DNA from 4 places in the Bacillus nitratireducens genome. Region 1 is predicted to be linked to each of the others. Evidence: riboswitches for the same ligand, from Rfam matches in the RefSeq annotation. Region 1 holds a riboswitch; each other region holds the start of a gene.
The links. Region 1 has a riboswitch for S-adenosylmethionine ahead of Q3V31_RS21465 (methionine ABC transporter ATP-binding protein). Riboswitches for the same ligand answer to the same signal wherever they lie in the genome.
Positions count from the first base shown of each region.

Region 2: linked by a shared signal. The riboswitch ahead of Q3V31_RS10715 (hypothetical protein) and the one ahead of Q3V31_RS21465 (methionine ABC transporter ATP-binding protein) in region 1 are both predicted to bind S-adenosylmethionine.
Region 3: linked by a shared signal. The riboswitch ahead of metK (methionine adenosyltransferase) and the one ahead of Q3V31_RS21465 (methionine ABC transporter ATP-binding protein) in region 1 are both predicted to bind S-adenosylmethionine.
Region 4: linked by a shared signal. The riboswitch ahead of Q3V31_RS17630 (ECF-type riboflavin transporter substrate-binding protein) and the one ahead of Q3V31_RS21465 (methionine ABC transporter ATP-binding protein) in region 1 are both predicted to bind S-adenosylmethionine.

Region 1 is NZ_JAUMJO010000005.1:518,602-522,693, forward strand. Features, by position in the region: gene Q3V31_RS21455 (thioredoxin family protein) at 1-188, shown strand, start outside; gene Q3V31_RS21460 (hypothetical protein) at 343-687, shown strand; SAM riboswitch class I at 813-920, shown strand; gene Q3V31_RS21465 (methionine ABC transporter ATP-binding protein) at 1,231-2,256, shown strand; gene Q3V31_RS21470 (methionine ABC transporter permease) at 2,249-2,914, shown strand; gene metQ (methionine ABC transporter substrate-binding lipoprotein MetQ) at 2,937-3,749, shown strand; gene metQ (methionine ABC transporter substrate-binding lipoprotein MetQ) at 3,821-4,092, shown strand, end outside.
Region 2 is NZ_JAUMJO010000002.1:863,106-867,197, reverse strand. Features, by position in the region: gene Q3V31_RS10730 (group-specific protein) at 1-209, opposite strand, end outside; gene Q3V31_RS10725 (NAD(P)H-dependent oxidoreductase) at 206-781, opposite strand; gene Q3V31_RS10720 (SWIM zinc finger family protein) at 811-1,194, opposite strand; gene Q3V31_RS10715 (hypothetical protein) at 1,459-1,779, opposite strand; SAM riboswitch class I at 1,818-1,916, opposite strand; gene Q3V31_RS10710 (hypothetical protein) at 2,040-2,231, shown strand; gene Q3V31_RS10705 (YwiC-like family protein) at 2,262-2,984, opposite strand; gene Q3V31_RS10700 (ECF transporter S component) at 3,178-3,879, opposite strand; gene Q3V31_RS10695 (ABC transporter ATP-binding protein) at 3,852-4,092, opposite strand, start outside.
Region 3 is NZ_JAUMJO010000003.1:115,753-119,844, reverse strand. Features, by position in the region: gene Q3V31_RS12485 (molybdenum cofactor guanylyltransferase) at 1-99, opposite strand, end outside; gene Q3V31_RS12480 (MogA/MoaB family molybdenum cofactor biosynthesis protein) at 96-605, opposite strand; gene Q3V31_RS12475 (hypothetical protein) at 873-1,052, shown strand; gene Q3V31_RS12470 (hypothetical protein) at 1,059-1,238, shown strand; gene metK (methionine adenosyltransferase) at 1,280-2,479, opposite strand; SAM riboswitch class I at 2,649-2,770, opposite strand; gene pckA (phosphoenolpyruvate carboxykinase (ATP)) at 2,999-4,092, shown strand, end outside.
Region 4 is NZ_JAUMJO010000004.1:394,706-398,797, reverse strand. Features, by position in the region: gene Q3V31_RS17635 (ABC transporter ATP-binding protein) at 1-1,569, opposite strand, end outside; gene Q3V31_RS17630 (ECF-type riboflavin transporter substrate-binding protein) at 1,580-2,128, opposite strand; SAM riboswitch class I at 2,268-2,383, opposite strand; gene Q3V31_RS17625 (aspartate/glutamate racemase family protein) at 2,534-3,217, shown strand; gene Q3V31_RS17620 (macrolide family glycosyltransferase) at 3,267-4,092, opposite strand, start outside.

The DNA of each region.
Region 1 (4,092 bases):
TAACGGTTGTCGAGATGACGATTGAAGATTTGAAAATTGGAATGTTAGATTTAAATTATGCTCCGCATTTAGCGAAAGAGTATGGAATCGAAAGTGTGCCGTGTTTACTTATTTTTGAAAATGGGACACTGATGAAGAAGATATATGCATTTCATTCGGTTGAATATTTATATACGGAATTAAAGTAGGCGGCAAAGTTTTTGCCGCCTCGACATATTTCTTGGGAAATATGTCGAGATGCAGGGTGGTTACAGTATTTGTCGAGCGAAAATTACAGGATTGCTCTTTAGTGAGAGGGAATGGTATGTGTAATAGAAAGTGATATGAAGGATGTGATTTAGGGTGAAATTATATTCTTTGCTACAATCATTTGTAAATTACGCTAATGGTCAATATCATTTAGAACCGCTTTTAAGACAAGGAGAAAGAACTGTTAATTTTCGTTTTGGAGATGAATGCTGTTCATTACAAATTTCAAGGGATTATATTGAACTTTTGAAAGAGGAAAGAGGAACAGAACAAATCGTGTGTTTAGGGGAAGAGGATGTAAAACGTTTGGTGAGTGGAAATATAAGGTTACAGACGTTAATGAGCGATGGGCGTGTGCAATATTCGGGAACGTATCGAACGATGTTGTTAATTGAATCAATGTTTCATATATGTAAGCCGATGTCAGTGGGTGCTTAAAAGTCTGAAGTTTCTTTTTTTGCGAAAATTTCTGTTGACATGGCGTATGGATATTGATACAATTCAATTCATAAAATATAGACAATTTCATAAATTACAAATCAGACGAAAATTTAATCTGATTTCTCTTATCAAGAGAGGTGGAGGGACTGTGCCCTGTGAAGCCCGGCAACCGTCAACTTATGTTGAAATGGTGCCAATTCCTGCAAAGCAAATGCTTTGAGAGATGAGAGAGAGGGATAATGTTGTTATATACGCATATAAACCTTTCTGCTTCTCTAAAAGCGGAAAGGTTTTTTTGTTGTTTGAATGTGGAGGACATTCAAATAATAAGAGGAGTTATACCGATGGACTACACGCATCAAAAATAAAAAAATTGCGGAGTCTATCCAAAGTTTTATGAAATCTAGCTCCAGCGGCTAGAATGTTCGATGGCTTCGCTTCTTCCTATGAGGCAAAAGGCGCCTCTACGTCAGAAGCTCCATCCACTTCACATTCTAAACGAGCCGCTTACGCTTTTTAAACAAAAAAGGGGTGAACATCATGATCTTATTAGAAAATGTAAAGAAAATATATAAGGCAAAAAGCGGTGATGTCACTGCTGTAGATAACGCCAACTTACAAATAGAGAAAGGCGAAATATTTGGTGTTATCGGATATAGTGGCGCTGGGAAAAGCTCTTTAATTAGATTGTTTAATCAGTTAGAGAAACCAACGTCTGGTCAAATTACAATCGCAAATCGTGTAATTTCAGCAATTACAGGAAGTGAACTTCGTAAGGCAAGACAAGAAATCGGAATGATTTTTCAGCACTTCAACTTACTTTGGTCACGAACTGTACGCGAAAATATCGAATTCCCACTCGAAATTGCGGGTGTGGATAAGGCGAAGAGAAGAAAACGTGTTGATGAGTTAATTCATCTCGTTGGATTAGAAGGAAGAGGAGACGCGTATCCATCTCAGTTAAGTGGTGGACAAAAGCAGCGCGTTGGGATTGCAAGAGCGTTAGCAAATAATCCACAAGTACTTTTATGTGACGAAGCAACGTCAGCTCTTGATCCAGAAACGACGGATCAAATTTTAGATTTATTATTAGACATTAATAAGCGCCTCAACTTAACAATTGTATTAATTACACATGAGATGCACGTGATTCGGAAGATTTGTAATCGAGTTGCTGTAATGGAGAAAGGGAAAATCGTAGAAACAGGTCCAGTACTTGACGTATTCCGTAATCCAAAGCAGGACATTACAAAACGCTTCGTACAGCAATTAACTGATTCTGAAGATACGAATGAAACGATTGAAAGCTTAATAGAAAAGTATCCAGATGGAAAAGTAATTCGCTTGCAGTTTGTCGGTGAGGCTGTAGAAAGACCAGTACTTCAAAGATTAATGCAACGCAGCGATATAGAAGTTAGCATTTTGCAAGGAAACATCGCACAAACGAATAATGGTTCTTACGGAAGTTTAGTTGTTCATTTAAATGGTGAGGAAACAGCGATCCAGCACGCGATAGAAGGAATTCATCAAGATCAAGTAGAGCTGGAGGTGATTGCACATGGATAAGTTAATCGCAAATATTGATTGGAATCAAATGTTAGAAGCAACTGGTGAAACGTTATATATGACGGCAATCGCAGCGCTTGCCACATTTGTTTTAGGACTTATTTTAGGACTATTACTCTTTATGACAGCGAAAGATAATTTATGGGAAAACAAAGCAATTAATACGGTGATTGGAGCGTTCGTAAACATTTTCCGTTCGATACCGTTCATCATTTTAATTATTTTATTAATCCCGTTCACAAAGATTCTTCTTGGAACAATACTCGGAGCGAGTGCAGCGCTGCCAGCTTTAATTATTGGTGCAGCACCGTTTTACGCGAGAATGGTTGAAATCGCGCTTCGCGAGATTGATAAAGGTGTAATTGAAGCTTCAAAAGCGATGGGAGCAAAAACAAGCACAATTATTTTGAAGGTGTTAATTCCAGAATCGTTACCAGCGTTAGTATCTGGTATTACGGTTACAACAATTGCTTTAGTAGGCTATACAGCAATGGCAGGAGTTGTTGGTGCTGGTGGCCTTGGAACACTTGCTTATCTAGAGGGGTTCCAGAGAGGAAATAACGATGTAACAATCGTTGCGACAATTTGTGTATTACTAGTTGTATTTTTCATTCAGTGGATTGGTGATAGTTTAACGACTCGAATAGATAAAAGATAATGAAAACAGGGGGATATTTCAAATGAAAAAATTATTACTTACAGCACTTATTACAACTTCAATTTTTGGGCTAGCTGCTTGTGGCGGGAAAGATAAAGATGAAAAGAAACTAGTTGTTGGTGCTTCTAACGTACCGCACGCTGAAATTTTAGAAAAGGCAAAACCGTTACTTGAGAAAAAAGGAATTGAGTTAGAAATTAAAAAATTCCAAGACTACGTGTTACCGAATAAATCGTTAGCAGATAAAGAATTAGATGCTAACTACTTCCAGCACATTCCGTATTTAGAAAAAGAAATTAAAGATAAGAAATATGATTTTGAAATAGCAGGGAAAATTCATTTAGAACCGATTGGTGTGTATTCTCAAAAATATAAGAGCTTAAAAGAACTTCCAGATGGAGCGACAATTATTATGAGTAATTCTGTTACTGATCATGGTCGTGGTTTAGCAATTTTACAAAAAGAAGGCATTTTAAAAATTAAAGACGGAGTAGAGCCAGTTAAAGCAACTCCAAAAGATATTGCAGATAATCCGAAAAACTTAAAATTCAAAACAGATATTGAGCCGGGTCTATTGCCACAAGTGTATAACAATAAAGAAGGCGATGCGGTTTTAATTAACTCTAACTATGCAATCGATGCGAAATTAAACCCAGAAAAAGATGCAATTGCAATTGAAGGCGATGATTCTCCATACGCAAACGTAGTAGCTGTTCGTAAAGGCGATAAAGATAAAAAAGAGATTAAAGCTCTTGTAGAAGTACTGCATTCTAAAGAAATTGAAGACTTTATTAATAAAGAATATAAAGGGGCAGTTGTTCCTGTAAAAGAATAATTGCTGAAAAAGGGCTGGTGTATGCCGGTCCTTTTTTTACTACATAACTATAGGGGAGAAGGGGACATCATATGAAAAAGATTCTATTGTCAGTTGTTACAGCATTATCTGTATTTACACTAGCTGCTTGCGGGGGAAAAGAGGAGAATAAGCTTGTTGTTGGAGCTTCTAACGTACCGCACGCTGTTATTTTGGAAAAGGCACAGCCGATACTAGAGAAAAAGGGCATTAAATTAGAGATTAAAAAGTTCCAGGATTATGTTCTGCCGAATAAAGCGTTAGCGGATAAAGAAATTGATGCGAACTACTTCCAGCACATTCCGTATTTAGATAAAGAAATTCA
Region 2 (4,092 bases), on a different contig from region 1:
CAATACGTTTCATATTCTTTACTTCCCCGTACTACCTCATCAACTTCTCTTTCACAAATCCCTCTTATTAAGTAATCATTTCTTAATTGAATCTTCATTTGCCGAAACGTTTCACTACATTTTTTCAATTGAAGTAAACATGTAATATACGTCCGAAAAAGTTCATTATCATACTGACAACAATTTATAATACGATCAAGTTCATTCATAATGTACGAACCTTTTCTTCTATTTGTAATAACCACTTTTCCCGCTTCTCTAGTTTACTCGTTTTCACAGATTGAAAAACAGACCGTTTTATATCGCGAATGCCGCAAAAACGTAAAACACCTCGTTTCATCATAATCCAATCCGCTGATCGATATAATAGTGCCACGTACCATAACGGTGAGTCTAACGTATTAATAACCCATGCTTTCTTTCCTTTCAATAAACCTTTCGGCAGGGCTCCTTCATATTTATAAGCAAATCCAGCTACAAAAATACGATCGATAAATCCTTTTAAAATAGCAGGCATGCCCCACCACCATATCGGATATATGAAAAGAAGAGTATCCGCCGCTTTCACTAAATCTCTATATCGCTTCGTCTCTTCTTCATATAGTAAATCCCGTCTTTTTTTCTCTTCATTAAATACAAGCACTGGATCAAATTGTTCTTTATATAAATCAAGTAACGTAACAGAATGATTTGTTTCCCCAAGTCCTTTTTGCACATGCTCTAAAATCGCCGCATTAAAACTTGAAGGACTAGGGTGAGCGTATATAATTAGTACGTTCACTACAAAGCAACTCCCCTCTACAGTTAAATCTACCCTTTCTTTAACATCTTCTCTACGATTTGGACATTTTTCGAACTTTGTAACAAACGATTTAGTACTGTTAGTAACTCTTCTTTTTCTAAGCCTTTCAGTTGGTCTTTTACTGTACTCTCACCAGCACCTTGAATATCATACACAACTGCCGCCATATGCTTACAATAGTTTTCATACGGACACTCGCAGCTACTTTTTGTAAAATCAGTAAGGTCAATGATCACTTCATAGTTTCCCGCATTTCCAGTAACAAAAGCAACTACTTTCTTGTCTTGTATTTCAACATCTTCTACATGTCCAGCTTCATAATATTCATAACCTTTATCCATAATGTACTTTGGAATCCATTTCGTTATATCTTTTAATAAGTAAGCGTACATAACAACACTCCTTCCTTTAATTCCCTTTTGACTTCAAAAACCCTGCATGTTATTCTAATTACTGTCAAGTAGCGAGTCTACATGACAAAACGACTGACACCTATTCGGCGAAGGTGTCTCTTTTCATTTGCAGCCGATAATGAAGTGCCTCTTTCAGGCACATTCAATCTTTGACACTACACACTCAACACCATTCCCTTGTATCAGGCTGCTTTAGCAGTCTTTTACTCTACATACTTCGTTATTTCAAGAAAAAAAGAGAGCCTAGCTCCCTTTTCCCGCTTTATAAAATACCCCTTTTTCAGTAAAGCGATATTCATCATCAGCTAAAGTAATTTTCCCATCCAGTTTGAGTTCATCTAATAATCTCGATAAATAAAATTGATGTAACATTTTTTTCGTGAATTTTCCTTCATGATGCGAAACGATATGTTCTTGAATATCTAACAATGATATTGGCTTATCTTGCTCTATCATATATTCATAAACTGTACTACGCAGTTTTACGTATTTTTCGAGTGTCACAGTACTTCGCAACCCCTTTCTTCTTATTATATGTTTTCGTAATCGGTTTTTTTGCAACAAAAAAACCTCTCCGATAAGAAGAAGTTACGTATATCTTCGTCTTATCTCCCAGAACAAAAATGTTCTGCTGGAATTAGCACCTGCATCGCGGTTGCTGGGTTTCATCGGGCCAGTCCCTCCACCTCTCTGGATAAGAAAATATTCACTTTATAATAAACTATACGTAATTTCATTTTAATTGTCAAATAAATATAACAAATTATATTTTTCTCCTCAGCGTTCATACTACATGTATATGAGTAAAAAAGGAGGACTATGAAATGTATCAAAATGCCCGCGGATATGTACAAGATTCTTTTCAATCATTAAAAGAAGCAAAAAATTGTTTAGAAGAAGCACTACAAACAGTTGAAAAAGATTTTAATCGCGCACGTATTGAACAATCCCTTTACGCCGTAGAGCAAGCATTGCAAAGATGTGATTATACCGTTCACATTTTAGAACAAGATTGAAAACTTCCCATCAATAGATGGGAAGTTTTTTCAAATGGCATACTTCATTATTATTGCCGTTATGATTAAAAAATATACAGAATTAACAATTTCTAAAACCCCTACTTTTAATATAGAAATTTTTTTGCCATACAATATAATTGCTCGAATGACACTTGGTACGAATATAAGAGAACACCATGGATTGATAGCAAATACAATTGCCGTCAATACAATATGATACCCCCAAGATATGAGACGATACTTTGGATTATTTTTCTCACGAATCATTGTTTTCACATAAAACGTACTTCCTAAAAAATACAAAAATGAAATAAGCGCAATGAATACTGCTGTTTTATCGATTTGCTTCATTGAAAAATAATAACTGATTAAACCACCTATACAAAACACCATAATCGCACAAATATCATTTAGTAATGCTCGTTCATTTTTTTGACGAGCGTAATACATATTTACAATAAACAATGGAATCATTAATACTGCGAATAAAAGAATTCGCCATTCATATAATAAAGAAATCATCCCAAATACAAATGCAGTGATAGAATAAACAATTGCAGCGTGTAAAAACTCTTTTTTTCGTCTTTGCCTTATGTACATGAGAAATGGATACGTAGCGAGATAGATAAAGAACCAGGCTAAAAACAGCGGGATATGATAAATAGTAGGTTTCCCAAGTATGACACTTAATAGAAATGGTATAACAAGCATGGCCCATGCTCCATGCTGCTTCGGAATAACTAACTTCATTAACTATACACCTCCCTCTTGAAAAGAATTCTCACCTACTATTATACAAATAACATCATATGAAAACGAAGATATATTACATCTATTCTTTGACACTTTTACAATAAAAAAATGCTCCTTACAATATGTAAGAAGCATGAAAGAGGCAAACGAATATGTAAGTCGCGACCCTACCTTATATGAGTATGCTTTTCTATGTCACGTTATGCTCATCTAATATACCGTATTTCTTTTTAAATCTTGTGAGGATCGTAATCCATGACGTACTAAATAGCAGAAGGAAAATAACATTCGATATCGCATGACTTAGATCGAATGAAAAACTTGCGGCATAGTACGCAATGACAGTTTCCCACGTTGCCTCCTGTATAAAACCGAGAAGACCCCAAAAATTCATAATCCATCCAAATAGAAATCCAACGACGAATCCGTACAACAATCTTCCCCATAGTTTTTTCATCAAAAATGTATTTCGGAGTAATCCTGCTATAAAACCGATCATGCCCCAAGAGAACATTTGCCACGGCGTCCACGGACCTTGACCTAAAAAGATGTTAGACACGATAGCTGCCGTTGCCCCAATCATAAAACCAGTTTCGCTCCCAAACACAATTGCAGAAACGATAATAACAAAAGAAGTCGGTTGTACACTCGGTAATATCGAAAATGGCACCCGGCTAACCGCTGCAATTGCCGCTAACACAGCAACGATAACAATTTCACGTGAAACAAACGCCTTCCTTTCAAAACGGACGTAGAAAGGTAACATAATAACAGCTAATAAAAACAAACTACTTAACATGTAATATCCATCCATGATAAGTGTAGTAAAGAGTAATGTGCCTATTATTACTGTAAAAATACAAATTATAAATGCAACATATCGTTTGGACACGCTTCGTACACATCCTCCCACGTTAATGCAAACGGTAACTCTTTACGGATGAATCGATTAATAGATGTTGTATAAAAGAAGTTACCACTAAAGAACTCTTTCGGTGCATCATTCATAATAACTTTCCCATCAAATAACATCATGCATTGATCTACATATTTTGCTGCAAACTCAATATCGTGCGTTGCCATTACAATTGTTGTACCTTCTTTT
Region 3 (4,092 bases), on a different contig from region 1:
ATGCTCAACGAAAGTAGTCCCCTTCCAAATCGCTAACGCTTTCGGCTCACCAAATCTACTCGACATACCGCCCGCTAATACAATTCCTGCAATTTTCATTGACGATGCAGCTCAAATGTAATATGACCTAATTCCGGTAAAATTAACTTGTTCATCGCAAGACGAACCGCTCCGCTAGACCCTGGCACCGAAAAGACAACTTTGCGCCCAATTGTACCGCCGATCGCTCTACTTAACATTGCGCTGCTTCCGATATCTTCTAAGTAACTTATCATACGGAATAACTCACCAAACCCAACAATTTCTTTATCTAATAACACTGACACTGCTTCAATCGTTACATCACGTTTCGTAATACCAGTTCCGCCATTTGTTAGCACGACATCAACATCTTCCCTATGATAACCAGCTAACACTGCTTGCTGAATACTCTCTTTATCATCTTTTACAATTTCATAAGAGGTCACTGTATGACCCGCTTCTTTTAATAATTCATGTAATAGTTGTCCGCTCTTATCCGTCTCTTCTGTACGTGTATCAGAAATCGTCACGATCTTGCAGCGCACTTCTTTTGGCGCTTGTTTTTTATGTTCAGTTACACTCATTTTTCATCTTTCCTTTCTTAAAAGCTTTTCTTCATTTTATCATACATACCTTTACACAATTCTGTATGAAGCCACCGATACGTCATGATACAATATAAGTATGAACACCCACAAAAAGGAATTTAAATAGGCATACTATTTCCATTTCTTATACTCCTAGCTTTCACATCATTAGCTACTATTTATCTCTTCTTATGTTCTCTACATAATAGGTTTAAGCTTAGTTTTAAAATTTACAATACAAAACAATTCGGAGGTTCACATACTATGGAACTTTATAAAAAATTAACAACAACATTCATCCTCTTATTTGTTGCTTCCATCACTGTCGGATTTTCCTTAAAAGGCGCGATTCCATACGCTACATTAGTGAGTATTATATTCGCAACGCTATTTTTACTGAGCAGTGCTTTTTGCGCAGGAAAAGCGCATCAACTGAAAGGGTGACCGTCTATGTTCCGTAAGAAACCTCCCCTTTGCAAATCATGCGAAAAGGAAATACAAACGTATGAAAAAGCATGGATTCATATGCCATTTCCGGCAAGTGGTATGACAAACATGAGAAAATATATTGAGCTAGACGGCGAAGTTTATTGCAGTTCCTGCATCCAAATAGCAAATAAAACCAAATAAAAAAAGCTTTGCGCACACAGCGCAAAGCTTTTTTTCATATATTATAGACCAGCTTGCTCTTTTAAAGTAGCTGCTTTGTCTGTACGTTCCCATGTAAGATCTACATCAGTACGTCCGAAGTGGCCGTAAGCTGCTGTTTGTTTGTAAATTGGGCGACGTAAGTCTAGCATTTTAATAATACCAGCTGGGCGAAGATCGAAGTTGTTACGAACTAGTTCTACTAGTACGTCTTCAGATACTTTACCAGTGCCAAATGTATCAACTGAAATTGATACTGGTTGCGCTACGCCGATTGCGTATGCAAGTTGTACTTCTGCTTTGTCAGCAAGACCAGCTGCTACGATATTTTTCGCAACATAACGAGCTGCATATGCTGCTGAACGGTCAACTTTCGTTGCATCTTTACCAGAGAATGCACCGCCACCGTGGCGAGCGTATCCACCGTAAGTATCAACGATGATTTTACGTCCTGTTAAACCAGCATCACCTTGTGGTCCACCGATTACGAAGCGGCCAGTTGGGTTAATGAAGAATTTCGTTTCTCCATCCATTAATTCTGCTGGAACTACAGCTTTAATTACATGCTCTTTTAAATCGCGATCGATTTCTTCCCATGTAACATCTGGATGATGCTGTGTAGAAATTACAATTGTATCTACACGTACAGGTTTACCATTTTCATCATACTCAACTGTAACTTGCGTTTTTCCATCCGGACGTAAGTATGATAATGTGTCATCTTTACGTACTTCAGTTAAACGACGAGCTAATTTGTGAGCAAGCGAGATTGGAAGTGGCATTAATTCTTGTGTTTCATTACATGCAAAACCAAACATTAAACCTTGGTCTCCTGCACCAATTGCCTCAATCTCAGCGTCAGTCATTTGACCTTCGCGTGCTTCTAGCGCTTGGTCAACACCCATAGCGATGTCAGCAGATTGCTCATCGATAGATGTTAAAACTGCACAAGTTTCTGCATCGAATCCGTATTTTGCACGTGTGTAACCAATGCCTTGAATTGTTTCACGAACGATTTTCGGAATGTCTACGTAAGTAGAAGTCGTAATTTCCCCCGCTACCAATACTAAACCAGTTGTTACAGTTGTTTCACAAGCTACACGTGCATTTGCGTCTTTTGATAAGATCGCATCTAAAATTGAATCAGAAATTTGGTCACAAATTTTATCTGGATGTCCTTCAGTTACAGACTCAGATGTGAACAGATGACGTTTTTTTGTCATGTGGTAAACCTCCCTACAGTAATTGTATATATTGTACGGAACTCATCCTTAATTTGCCACAAACTGCGACATACATTTATTCTCCCACACAAGCATACAGAAAAACCTTTCCTACTTAATATAGAGGAAAGGTTTAATTTGCTACTTGCATACTGCTTTTTGCCCTTTGCTCTTATCGTTCGAGACCATTAGCCTCGCACAGGTTTTAGCACCTATTCACCTGTATTTACCACTACAAGTGAGGTTGCTGGGCTTCATCGGGCCTGTCCCTCCGCCAGCTCGGGATAAGAGAGTATCCGTCCCAACCTATACTAAAGAAATGATATTCATTTGTCAATTAATATTCACATTTTCCTGAAAGTTTTTCTCAATACGTATAGAATGAAATATTAATAAGGAACTAATACATTCACACAAACAAAAATAAATAAATAGTATACATTATTTATATAATTGTGTTATACTCTTGATGGGGATTACGAGAAATATTTCATTAAATGAAAAGGATGGTATATAAATATGAGTACTGTGAATGTCCAAATTGGTTTACATGAATTATTGAACGGAAGCAATGCACAGATTCAACTAAGTGTTCCGCAATTAGTGGAAAAAGTATTAATGCGAAATGAAGGGAAATTAACTTCTACTGGTGCCGTTTCTGCTTCAACAGGAAAATACACAGGACGTTCTCCTAAAGATAAATTTATTGTGAAGGAAGCATCGGTTGCCGACAAAATTGCTTGGGGAGCTGTGAACCAACCGATTTCTGAAGAACATTTTAATAAATTATATACAAAAGTTTTAGAATACTTAAAAGAAAAAGAAGAGTTATTCGTCTTCAAAGGATTTGCTGGCGCTGACCGCAACTATCGCCTACCAATTCAAGTTGTTAACGAATACGCATGGCATAATTTGTTCGTACATCAATTATTTATTCGTCCAACTGAAGAAGAATTAACAACTCATGAATCAGAGTTTACAATTGTTTCTGCACCGAACTTTAAAGCAGATCCAGTAATTGACGGTACAAACTCTGAAGCATTCATTATGGTTTCATTCGAAAAACGTATCGTACTAATTGGTGGTACAGAATACGCTGGAGAAATGAAAAAATCAATCTTCTCTATTATGAACTTCTTACTACCAGAACAAGACATTCTTTCTATGCATTGCTCTGCAAACGTAGGTGAAGAAGGCGACGTAGCACTATTCTTCGGTTTATCTGGAACAGGTAAAACAACATTATCCGCTGATCCAAACCGTAAATTAATCGGTGATGATGAGCACGGTTGGTCTGATAACGGCGTATTCAATATTGAAGGCGGTTGCTACGCGAAATGTGTAAACCTTTCTCATGAGAAAGAACCACAAATCTTCGATGCAATCAAATTCGGTTCAGTTTTAGAAAACGTTGTCATTGATGGTCAAACACGCATCGCTGACTATAACGATACTACTTTAACAGAAAATACACGTGCTGCATACCCTATGCATGCGATTGACAATATCGTACTACCAAGTGTTGCAGGACATCCAAATACAATTATTTTCTTAACTGCTGATGCATCTGGCGTATTGCCTCCAATCAGTAAGTTATCAAAAGAGCAAGCTAT
Region 4 (4,092 bases), on a different contig from region 1:
ATCCCCTAAAACAGCAGATACAGTATTGTCCGCAATAATTTTCCCTTCATGCAGAACTACCGCTCGATCTGCATATTCTAAAGCAAGATTCATATCGTGTGTGATAATAATAAAGGATATGCCCCTTTCAGCCAGTTTTCTAATAAACGACATAAACTGTTTGTAATGGTAATAATCTTGTCCAGCCGTCGGCTCATCTAATACAATAAGTTTTGGGTTTGTTATAAGTACAGATGCAATAGTAAGCCTCTTTTTTTGTCCATAGCTTAATGCCTGAATTGGCCAGTTACGAAATGGATATAATCCACAAATTCTTAAAGGTTTTTCGACTCTTGTCTCAATCTTATCTTTAGAAACCTTTTTTAATTTTAATGAGTATGAAACCTCTTCTAAAACAGTAGGCTGTGTAATCATTTGATTTGGGTTTTGCATAACGTAAGAAATAATTTCCCCGCGTTTACGAATAGACCAAGAATTTATATTTTCTCCATCAAATGTTATTCTCCCATTCTTTGTTTTATTTATTCCTATAAGAGTATGAGCTAATGTCGATTTCCCTGCTCCATTATGACCCAATAACGCTATTATTTCTCCCTCTCCTATTGAAAGGTTGATATCTTCTAAGGCTGTATGTTTGTTATTGTACGTATAAGATAAATTTTCTATCTTGCATAAGGCTTTTTTAATATATTTGTTTTTTGATGAATCTTGCTTCTGCATCCAGTTCTTTAATAGGCTATGAACGTCTTCATTACGAAGATTTTTAATTGGAAATGCCCTAACATTGTTACTGTCAAAATTTAATTTCTTTAGCGCCTCTATATAAATAGGTTCTCTTAGTCCGATATTTGGTAATATATTAGAATTTAAAATACTATCTGGTGAACCAATGGCAATAACTTCTCCCTCATCTATTAAAATAATTTTATCTAAATCAAGGTTTAAAATTTCTTCTATTCGATGTTCAATAATTACAATTGTTTTATTATATTTCTCATTTATATCTTTAATGAGTTCTATTGTATTCAAACTACATGCAGGATCCAAATTAGCTAACGGTTCATCAAATAATAATATACCTGCATTTGTCGTTAGCAGACCTGCAAGAGAGACTGTCTGTTTTTGACCTCCTGATAATTCATGCGGACTTTGTGTATGAAAGTCCTGCATGCTTACCTTTTTTAAAGAATCCGTAACAATCTTTCTCATTTCTATTTGATTTACACAATCGTTTTCTAATGCAAATGCTACATCCTCTTCGACAGTAAGGCCTATAAATTGTGAATCTTGATCTTGTAATATTGTCCCTACGTGTTTACTCTGTTCAAAAACACTACCTTTTCTCGGATCCTTTCCAGCTATTAAAATGTTACCGGTACTTATCCCTTCGTAAGAAAATGGGATTAGTCCATTTATACAATGAGCTAATGTTGACTTACCTGAACCACTTCGTCCAGCGATAAGTACCTTTTCCCCAGGATATATTTGAAATGTAATATTTTTTAAAGTAGGCTGCGTGGCATGCCTATATTGAAAGGTAAATTGTTCAAAAGAAATAATTGGTTGCATGTATTCATCCCTACTTTTCAATTTTTAAATGTGTATGTTTCTTATTTGATTTCGCTAAGCCGATCGTGATTGGTAAGCCAAGAACTAAAAATACGATAACGTCTGCAATTGTTGCGCCTAGTACTTGTATAACTATTTTGTCAAACGGTTCTCCCATCACAATAATATCGAATGCCCCAGCAAATATAATAGCAATGACAATACCGATTAACCCTGTAATTGCAAAATAAGAAATATCACGGTTATTATACGTTCCATGTTTTACACTAAAACCAACTCTTTTTTGTATGAGTCCCATTGCAAAACCAATAATACCTGAACTAATAACCCATCCCCACCAAATACCCCAACCAGCGATCGTATCTGTAACGGAATGACCGATGAGTCCTATTAAAAGTCCTGCTACTGGGCCAAATAATGCTCCAAAAACGGTTAAAATAGCCAATGCGGGTTTAATAAATGTATTCGGTGCGATAGAAAATCCCCAAAGCCCTAATACCCCGTATAAAGCTGCTCCAATTCCAATAGCTACTACTAGCTTTGTCGTTAATTTGTTCATTACAATTCCCCTCTCGTATTATTCAACTTTTAATACTCTATATTTATTTTGAAAATGAATTATGCATCGACACTTCCTTTCTATACAACAAAAAATGACCTCTTAAATAAGAGGTCATTTTCTTTCACGTACAAGAATCCCCTTATCTTTCAAAAAACACATAGTGTCCTCTGCGGAATTAGCACCTTCCTATGTAATTACATAGGGGTTGCTGAGGTTTCATAGGGCCGTTCCCTCTACCTCTCTGGATAAGTATGTATTTGTAATCTGTATTATGGCACTAACAACAAATAATTTCAATACTTTTCTTACTATTTTTATTTTTCGATAAATAGTTCATTTAAATCATTGTATTCTTATCGGAATTGTGAAATAATGAATTCAAAATTGTTACGGGAGGAATGCATGATGAAAGTAATTGGCTTAATTGGCGGACTAAGTTGGGAATCAACATCATTGTACTATAAACATATTAATACACTTACTCTCTCTAAATATAATCAAAATGCGAAGCTTGTTTTATATAGCATGGACTTTGGGGAGGTAACTACATTATTGCAAAACCATCAATATGAAGAAGTGAAAAATGAATTAGTCACGGTAGCAAAAAAGGTAGAAAACTCAGGAGCTGAATGTTTACTAATGTGTTCTAATACTGTACATCTATTTGCTGAGGAAGTAGAACAAGCAATATCAATCCCACTTCTTCATATCGGTGATGTAAGTGCTAAAGAAATGGTAGAACAGAATATAAAACGGATCGGATTATTAGGAACGAAACAAACGATGGAACAAGATTTTTATACATCACGACTAGCAAAATATAAAATTGAGACAATTATCCCAAATGACGAAGAAAGAACTTTTATCCATCACGTCATATTAAATGAATTAAGTAGAGGAATTATTTCAGAAACATCAAAAGAAAAACTAATACAAATTACCAATTCATTAATTCAAAATGGTGCGGAAGGAATATTACTAGGCTGTACTGAAATACCATTGCTTATTTCCAAAAATGACCTTTCTGTTCCTGTTTTTGATACTGCTTTTTTACATGCAAATACTGCTGTACAATTTGCTGGATAATAATATAAAAGCATACAGGTAGAGCCTCTATGCTTTTATATTGTCCGAACTATTTATTTAAAAGAGCATCAATGACTGCAATGGCTCTTTTGGAACCACCACACTCTAAAAAACTTTCATTCAATTTTCGAATGCCATGTCTATACTTTTCATTTGAAAGAACATCTGTTACTGCCTTTTTTAAAGTTTGCACATTAACATGCTCTTTCAATAATCTATGTGCTGCCTCAAGCTCAGTTAATCTTTGCGCTATCATAGGTTGATCTTTATCATGCGGTATTATCACAAATGGGACATTATAATGGATTGCATCGTGCACACTATTCATTCCACCATGTGTAATAAAAACATCTGCTTCACTTAATATTTCTGATTGAGGTACGTAAGGGGTTATAATAAAGTTGTCTGGCGATTGCTTAATTTTTGAAATATCATTTCTATCACCGATCGCCATTACTACAATCCCTTCGAAATTTAAAAAAGCATCAATACAAGTATTAAAAAATGGTTCGAGCCCTTCGAGAAGTGTTCCCATTGAAATATAAATAACTTTCTTTTTTGAAAGCAATTCAAGTGGAAACTTTACATTTGTTTTGCGCTTTATAATACTCGGTCCAATAAAAATATTGTTTTCTCCGAACGAATCGCTATTAGGTTGAAAATAACGACTTGTATACACGAGACTAATATCTCCCTTATTATGCATAAATTGAAGATTATTTTTGGGCTTTACTCCAAATTCATGTTCCATTTGATACAGTAACTTTTCAGAGAGTTCATCGGGTTGGAATTGTATTTCTGCATTTGGATGAAAAGGCAAGGTTTCCAATAATACTGGTGGAATTAAAAATATAGGAGAGGAAACTATGCCTGGA